Blastococcus saxobsidens DD2: one gene and its partner. The protein of the gene in region 2 binds, or shares a complex with, the protein of the main gene of each other region. Links are inferred from orthologs where the notes say so. Each region holds a gene or a part of one and is shown on either strand. Other genes may lie near its edges. The genes, in order: dnaN and BLASA_RS02145.

Region 1 (3,122 bases), 460 kb from region 2 along the record:
TCGGCCCCGGGGGCAGGCCCAGGTCCACCCGCTCCCAGCTGCGGAAGGAGCCGACCTGGAGGTGCCTGAGGTACACCTCAGGCCGTCCCGGGTCCGGTCACGCGGGCCGCTCGGCCTCCTGCGCCTGGACGGCGCGCACCGCGTGCCCGCCGAACTGGTTGCGCAGCGCGGCGACCGCCTTCATCGTCGGCGAGTCGTCCTGGCGGGAGGAGAAGCGGGCGAACAGCGAGGCGGCGATGGTCGGCACGGGGACGGCGTTCTCGATCGCCTGCTCGACGGTCCAGCGGCCCTCGCCGGAGTCCTCGGCGTAGCCGCTGATCCCGTCGAGCTCCGGGTCCTCGTCCAGCGCCCGGACCAGCAGGTCGAGCAGCCAGGACCGGATGACCGTGCCCTGGGTCCAAGACGCGATGACGCCCGGGACGTCCTCGACGAGGTCGACGGCGGCCAGCAGCTCGTAGCCCTCGCCGTAGGCCTGCATCAGCGCGTACTCGATGCCGTTGTGGACCATCTTGCTGAAGTGGCCGGCGCCCACCGGCCCGGCGTGCACGAACCCGGCGCCCGGCATCTCCTGCCCGGACTCGTCGTGCGGTGCCGGCGGCTTGAGGGCGTCGAAGATCGGCTGTGCCTTGGCGACGTCCTCCTTGGTGCCGCCGACCATCAGGGCGTAGCCGTTCTCCAGGCCCCAGACACCGCCGGAGACGCCGGCGTCGATGTAGCCGATGCCCTTCTCGCGCATCATGACGTCGTGCACCTGGTCGTCGGTGTACTTGGAGTTGCCGCCGTCGATGACGACGTCGCCCGGGCTGAGCAGTTCGGCCAGCTCCTTGACGGTCGCCTTCGTCGGATCACCCGAGGGCACCATGACCCAGACCACCCGTGGTGCGCTCAGCGCCTCCACCAGCTCCGGCAGGCTCTCCACGTCGCGCTTGCCCGGCGCGCGGTCGTAGCCCACGACCTCGTGACCGGCGCGGCGCAGCCGCTCGGCCATGTTGCCGCCCATCTTGCCCAGCCCGATCAGCCCCAGCTGCACGATCCCGCCCTTCGTCGTCGTGGTCATGCTCGTGGTGGTCCTGCTCATCGTGCTCGCCGGGGGGAAGTCTCGCCTTCCGGGCCCGGTGACGTGGACGTTCGCCCGATCAACCCGGCAGCCGCACCGGCATGATCAGGTACCGGTAGCTGCCGGGGGGCGCGGCCGGGGCCGCCGGCTTGTCGTCGTCGGTCGACGGCTCGTCGACGCCGGATAGCACCGCGGGCTTGAGCGGGCTGGTGAAGTCCATCCGCGCGTGGTCGGTGTGCACGGCGGCGAGCCCGTCGAGCAGGAATGTCGGGTTGAAGCCGATGGTCAGCGGCTCGCCCTCGAAGTCGACGTCGCAGCGCTCCTCGGCCTGGCCCTCGTCGTCGCTGCCCCCGGCCCGGAGGGTGACCTGACCGGGGGTGAACTCGCAGCGCAGCGGCGTACCGCGCTCGGCGACCAGCGCGACCCGCTTGGCGGCGTCGGTGAACAGGCCGACCGGCAGCGTGGCGTTGGCCAGCGACTCGTTGGGCATGATCGCGCGGTACTTCACGAACTCGGCGTCGAGCAGCCGCGTCGTCGTCCGACGGTCCTTGCCGGACAGGCCCAGGATGCCCTCACCGGAGCTGCCCGAGGACAACGACAACGTGATCTCCGGGCCGCTGGTCAGCGTCTTGGCCGCCTCGGCGAGCGTGCGGGCGGGCACGAGCACGGCCGCCGACAGGCCGGAGGTCTCCGGCCGCCAGGTGAACTCGCGGACGGCGAGGCGGTAGCGGTCGGTGGCGGCCAGCGTGATCCGGTCGTCGTCGATCTCCAGGCGGACACCGGTGAGCATCGGGAGCGTGTCGTCGCGGCCGGCGGCGATGGCGACCTGTGCCACCGCCTCGGCGAAGACGTCGCTGTCGACGATGCCCGCGGCGGACGGCATCGACGGCAGGGAGGGGTAGTCCTCGACCGGCAGGGTCGGCAGGCTGAAGCGCGCGTTGCTGCAGGTGATGGCCAGGCGCGGGCCCTCGGCGGTGATCTCGACCGGGTGCGGGGGCAGCGCCCGGGTGATCTCGGCGAGCAGCCGGCCCGGGACGAGCACGCGACCGCTCTCGCTGGTCTGGACGTCGACCTCGGCGCGTGCCGACACCTCGTAGTCGAAGCCGGAGACCGACAGCAGGTTCCCGTCGGCCTCGAGCAGGATGCCCGCCAGGACCGGCACCGACGGCCGCGGGGGCAGGCTGCGCGCCGTCCAGGCGACGGCGTCGGCGAGCACCTCACGTGCCACCCGGAACTTCATCTCTCGACCCACCCATGTTCGGTCCGTTCCCGTGATCACCCGAGGGGTGACCGGTGCGGGCCCGGAGCTCGTGTTCGACGTGCAGCGGAGCGCGACGGCCCCGGTGCGGTGCTCATCGTGCCTGTTGCAGTGCCCCGTGGGGAAACCCCGGTCCCTCGATGGGTTCGGCGCTCCTGCTGCCGACCGTTCGGAAGCCCTGCCGGCGCAGCGTCCCCACCCAGGGTGTGGTTCAAGAATCTCTCGAGATAACTCCCTCATCCTCGTCATCACACGTGTGGAAGGTGGGGAACGAGCTCCTTTCCGCAGGTCAGCGGCCGAGTGGGGCTGTTGGCCCGTTGTGGGCGGTCAGCGTCCTCCTGTTGTCGACACGTGGACAGATCGACGGTTGTGCACCGGAGCGCGCGTCGGTCCACCTGCTGTCCCCTGTCTCTCCCCGTGGCGTCCCCAGGGGCGCCGGCCGTGCGCCGTGCCCGGCGGCCCGGTGCTCGACCGGGGGCGTGGTCCGATGGTGTTCGCGCAGGTCAGCCGGGAGGCGCGGCTGTTCCGGCGCGGGTGGGTGCAGCGGGCGGCGTCCCGGATGTGGTGGCCGCCGATCGGTCGCACGCGACTTTCCCCCAAGCTGTGCACATTCCTGGGGACAACTTCTCGATCTGTCGACGTCGACCGTCCCCGCCCCGGCGGGCGGCGGGCGCAGAACCGGCGATTCCGTCGTCCCCAGGGATCCACACAGGTGTGGACAACGACTTGTCGACCGGTGCGGGGCGTCGGCCGGCGCCCGTCCGGACGGTGATCGGCCCGGCTGCGCACCGTCACGGCAACCCCGCC
Region 2 (3,308 bases):
GGACCGACTCCTGCACCCGGGTGAGGGCAGCGACCAGCCGGGTGACGTCGGCGGACTCGGCCGACAACAGGTGGAAGGCGATGCGCTGGGCGCTCTTCGGCCCGACGCCGGGCAGGCGACCGAGCTCGTCGATCAGGTCCTGGACGGCACCCTCGTACACGGTGCTCCTCGGGTTGCGGTGTGGATCGGGCGGGCGCGCCCGATCAGAGGCCGGGCAGCCCCAGGCCGCCGCCGCCCAGGCCGCCGGCGAGCGGGCCCATCCGGCTGGCGGTCAGCTCGTCCGCGGCGCGCTTGGCGTCCCGGACCGCGGCGACGACGAGGTCCTGCAGCGTCTCCAGGTCGTCGGGGTCGACCGCCGCCGGCGCGATGGTGAGCGCGGTGAGGTCACCGTCGCCGGTCATCGTGGCGGTGACCAGGTTGCCGCCGGCGCTGCCGGTGACCTCGGTGGCCGCCAGCTCCTGCTGGGCGGCGGCGAGCTGCTGCTGCATCTGCTGCGCCTGCTTCATGAGCTGCGACAGGTCGGGCTGCTGGCCTCCGGGGAACATGTCACGAGAGTAGGCCGCCGGTACGACGAGGCGACGGCGCGCCGCCCTGGCGTCTCAGCCGTCGACCGGCCGGGCGCCGAGCTGGGCCCGCAGCAGCTGCAGGGCCGCCTGCTCCTGGTCGACGGCGGGCTCCGGCTCGCGGTCGCCGCCCGAGGAGCTCTCCGCCGCGCGCTCGGCCATGAGCTCCCGCGCCTCGGCCGCCTCGGCCGCCTCGGCCGCCCGGGCCGCCTCGCGGACCGCCTCCGGGGCCGCCTTCGCCGAGCCGGCCGCGGCACCGGCCCCCTCCACCACGGCGTCCACCCGCCAGCGCACACCCAGCAGCTCGTTGAGCGCCGCGCGCAGCACGTCCTTGTTCAGGTCGTCGCCGAGCCGCCGGGCCAGCGCCGGCGAGGACGTCGAGAGGGTGAGGACACCGTTCGCCAGCTGGTGCACCTGGGCGTTCTTCAGCAGCGCCTCCGTGGTGCGCTTGTGCTTCTTCACCACAGCGAGCAGCTCCGGCCACACCCGCCGGACGTCGGTGGTGGTCAGCTCGCCGTCGGAGGCGGTCTCCGGTGGGTTCGCCGAGACCACGGGCGTGGGTTCGCCACCACGGGGGGCCGGCGCGGACTCCGCGGCCGCACGCGGCGGGGAGGCCGGCGGGCGTGGCTGCTCGAGCCGCGACTCGGCGGCGCGGACGGCGCCCGGCTGCGCGGCGTGCGGCCAGTCCTCGTCGTCGGTGGGCTCCGGCGGCAGCGGGATGTCTGGCTCGTCCACGACCTCCCGGGGATGCCGGCCGGGAGCGTCGGTGGCCGGTGCCGCGGCGGCTGCCGCCGGTGCGGACGGCTGGGGCGCCGCCGGGCGCGGGCGGCTGCCCGGCTGGGCCGTCTCCGGCCAGTCGTCGGTCGAGGCGGCCGACGGTGCGGCGGCGGGCGGCTTCGCACCGGGACGGGCGGTCTCCGGCCAGTCGCCTCCCGCAGCCGGAGCCGGTGCCGATGGCGCGGCGGCGGGGGGCGCCGCGGCCGCGGGACGTGCGGGGGCAGCCGGCTCCGGAGCCGGACTCGGCGCGACCGGTGGGGCCGGTGGGGCCGCCGGTGCGGCAGCCGGTCCCCCGGAGCCGGAGCGCTCGGTTCCCGTCTGCGACCGGCGGACGAACTCCCGGCGCGGGCCGGCCGGGTCGGGAGCGGGCGCGCTGTCCCGGGGCGCGGCCTCGCGCGCCGGAGCCTCCCGGACGGGGGCCGCTGCCGGCGCGACCTCGGCGCCGGGGCGGCCGGCGTGCTCGCCGGCGATCGACATGCGCCGCTCCAGGCGCTCCAGGCGTTGGAGGGTGGCGGCGGCGGAGCCGTCGGTGGCCGGCAGCAGCATGCGGGCGCAGACCAGCTCCAGGAGCAGCCGCGGCGCGGTGGTGCCGCGCATCTCGCCCAGGCCCTCGTGCACGGTGTCGGCCATCCGCGACAGCGTCGCCGAACCCAGCGCCTGGGCCTGGGAGCTCATCAGGTCCAGCCGGTCGGGCGGGCAGTCGAGCAGCCCGTTGCCGCCCGCGTCGGGAACGGCGTCGAGGACGATGAGGTCGCGCAGCCGGTCGAGCAGGTCGGTGGCGAAGCGCCGGGGGTCGTGGCCGGCCTCGACCACGCGGTCGACCGCACGGAAGACGCCGGGCGCGTCCTGGGCGGCCAGCGCGTCGATGGTCTCGTCGAGCAGCGCGTCGTCGGTGACGCCGAGCAGCCCGACCGCGGTCCGGTACGTGACGCCCTCGGGGCCGGCGCCGGCCAGCAGCTGGTCGAGGATGGACAGCGAGTCGCGCACCGAGCCGCCGCCGGCCCGGACGACCAGGGGGAACACGGTCGGCTCCACCTGCACACCCTCGGCCGCGCAGGTCTTCTCCAGCAGGGCGCGCAGCGTCGTCGGCGGCACCAGCCGGAACGGGTAGTGGTGGGTGCGCGAGCGGATGGTCGGGAGGACCTTCTCCGGCTCCGTCGTCGCGAAGACGAAGACGAGGAAGTCCGGCGGCTCCTCGACCACCTTCAGCAGGGCGTTGAAGCCCTGCGTGGTGACCATGTGCGCCTCGTCGACGATGTAGACCTTGTAGCGGCTGTTCACCGGCGCGAAGAACGCCCGCTCGCGGAGGTCCCGGGCATCGTCGACGCCACCGTGGCTGGCCGCGTCGATCTCCATGACGTCCAGCGAGCCCGGGCCGTCGGGGGCGAGTGCGATGCAGGACCCGCACACCCCGCACGGCGTGGACGTCGGCCCCTGCTCGCAGTTCAGCGAGCGCGCCAGGATCCGGGCCGACGACGTCTTGCCGCAGCCCCGCGGGCCGCTGAACAGGTACGCGTGATTGATCCGCCCGGCGTCGACCGCGTTCATCAGCGGGGTGGTGACGTGCTCCTGCCCGACCACCTCGGCGAAGGTCGCCGGGCGGTACTTGCGGTAGAGCGCCAGAGCCACGGCAGCAGGTTACGCGGGGCGTGAGACACCACAGCGGACGCGACCGCCGACAGTGTGGACCGATCGCGGAGCCCGGAGGGTTCCCGATCGGGACACGGGCAACGGCTCCGCACACCAGGGGGACGGCACCTGGCCGCGGTGCGGTCCGGAGGACCGCGATGTCATCGCGGTGTCGGCCGGAGGCCGGCAGAAGACAGGGACCCCCCGCGCACCCGCCAGAGCCCGCTTATCCTTGCTGCCTTCCGGCCCTGGGGAGGTTCACAGGGTGACGCCACACGAGGGGTCGCGCACCACTGTAGAGGAATCGGCCCGGCCGGTGCCGCACGCCCCGCTACGCTG

Evidence for each region.
Region 1: the proteins of BLASA_RS02145 (region 2) and dnaN are in contact, whole or in part, in a cryo-EM structure (PDB 8GIZ), measured with the Escherichia coli proteins. The link is inferred for Blastococcus saxobsidens DD2 from one-to-one orthologs.

Annotation. Positions count from the first base shown.
Region 1 is NC_016943.1:2,231-5,352, reverse strand. Bases 218-3,027 are described here. They hold dnaN (DNA polymerase III subunit beta), read right to left. Parts: upstream 2,298-3,027; coding sequence 1,137-2,297; downstream 218-1,136. Other genes in these bases: gnd (phosphogluconate dehydrogenase (NAD(+)-dependent, decarboxylating)), read right to left, coding at 218-1,057. In the rest of the region: DNA replication/repair protein RecF, read right to left, coding at 1-76; more of gnd, read right to left, coding at 98-217. UniProt on the Escherichia coli protein: Confers DNA tethering and processivity to DNA polymerases and other proteins. Acts as a clamp, forming a ring around DNA (a reaction catalyzed by the clamp-loading complex) which diffuses in an ATP-independent manner freely and bidirectionally along dsDNA.
Region 2 is NC_016943.1:460,157-463,464, reverse strand. What follows is about bases 285-3,280. They hold BLASA_RS02145 (DNA polymerase III subunit gamma and tau), read right to left. Parts: upstream 2,970-3,280; coding sequence 600-2,969; downstream 285-599. Other genes in these bases: BLASA_RS02150 (YbaB/EbfC family nucleoid-associated protein), read right to left, coding at 285-545. Also shown: recombination mediator RecR, read right to left, coding at 1-160; more of BLASA_RS02150, read right to left, coding at 204-284. UniProt on the Escherichia coli protein: Part of the beta sliding clamp loading complex, which hydrolyzes ATP to load the beta clamp onto primed DNA to form the DNA replication pre-initiation complex.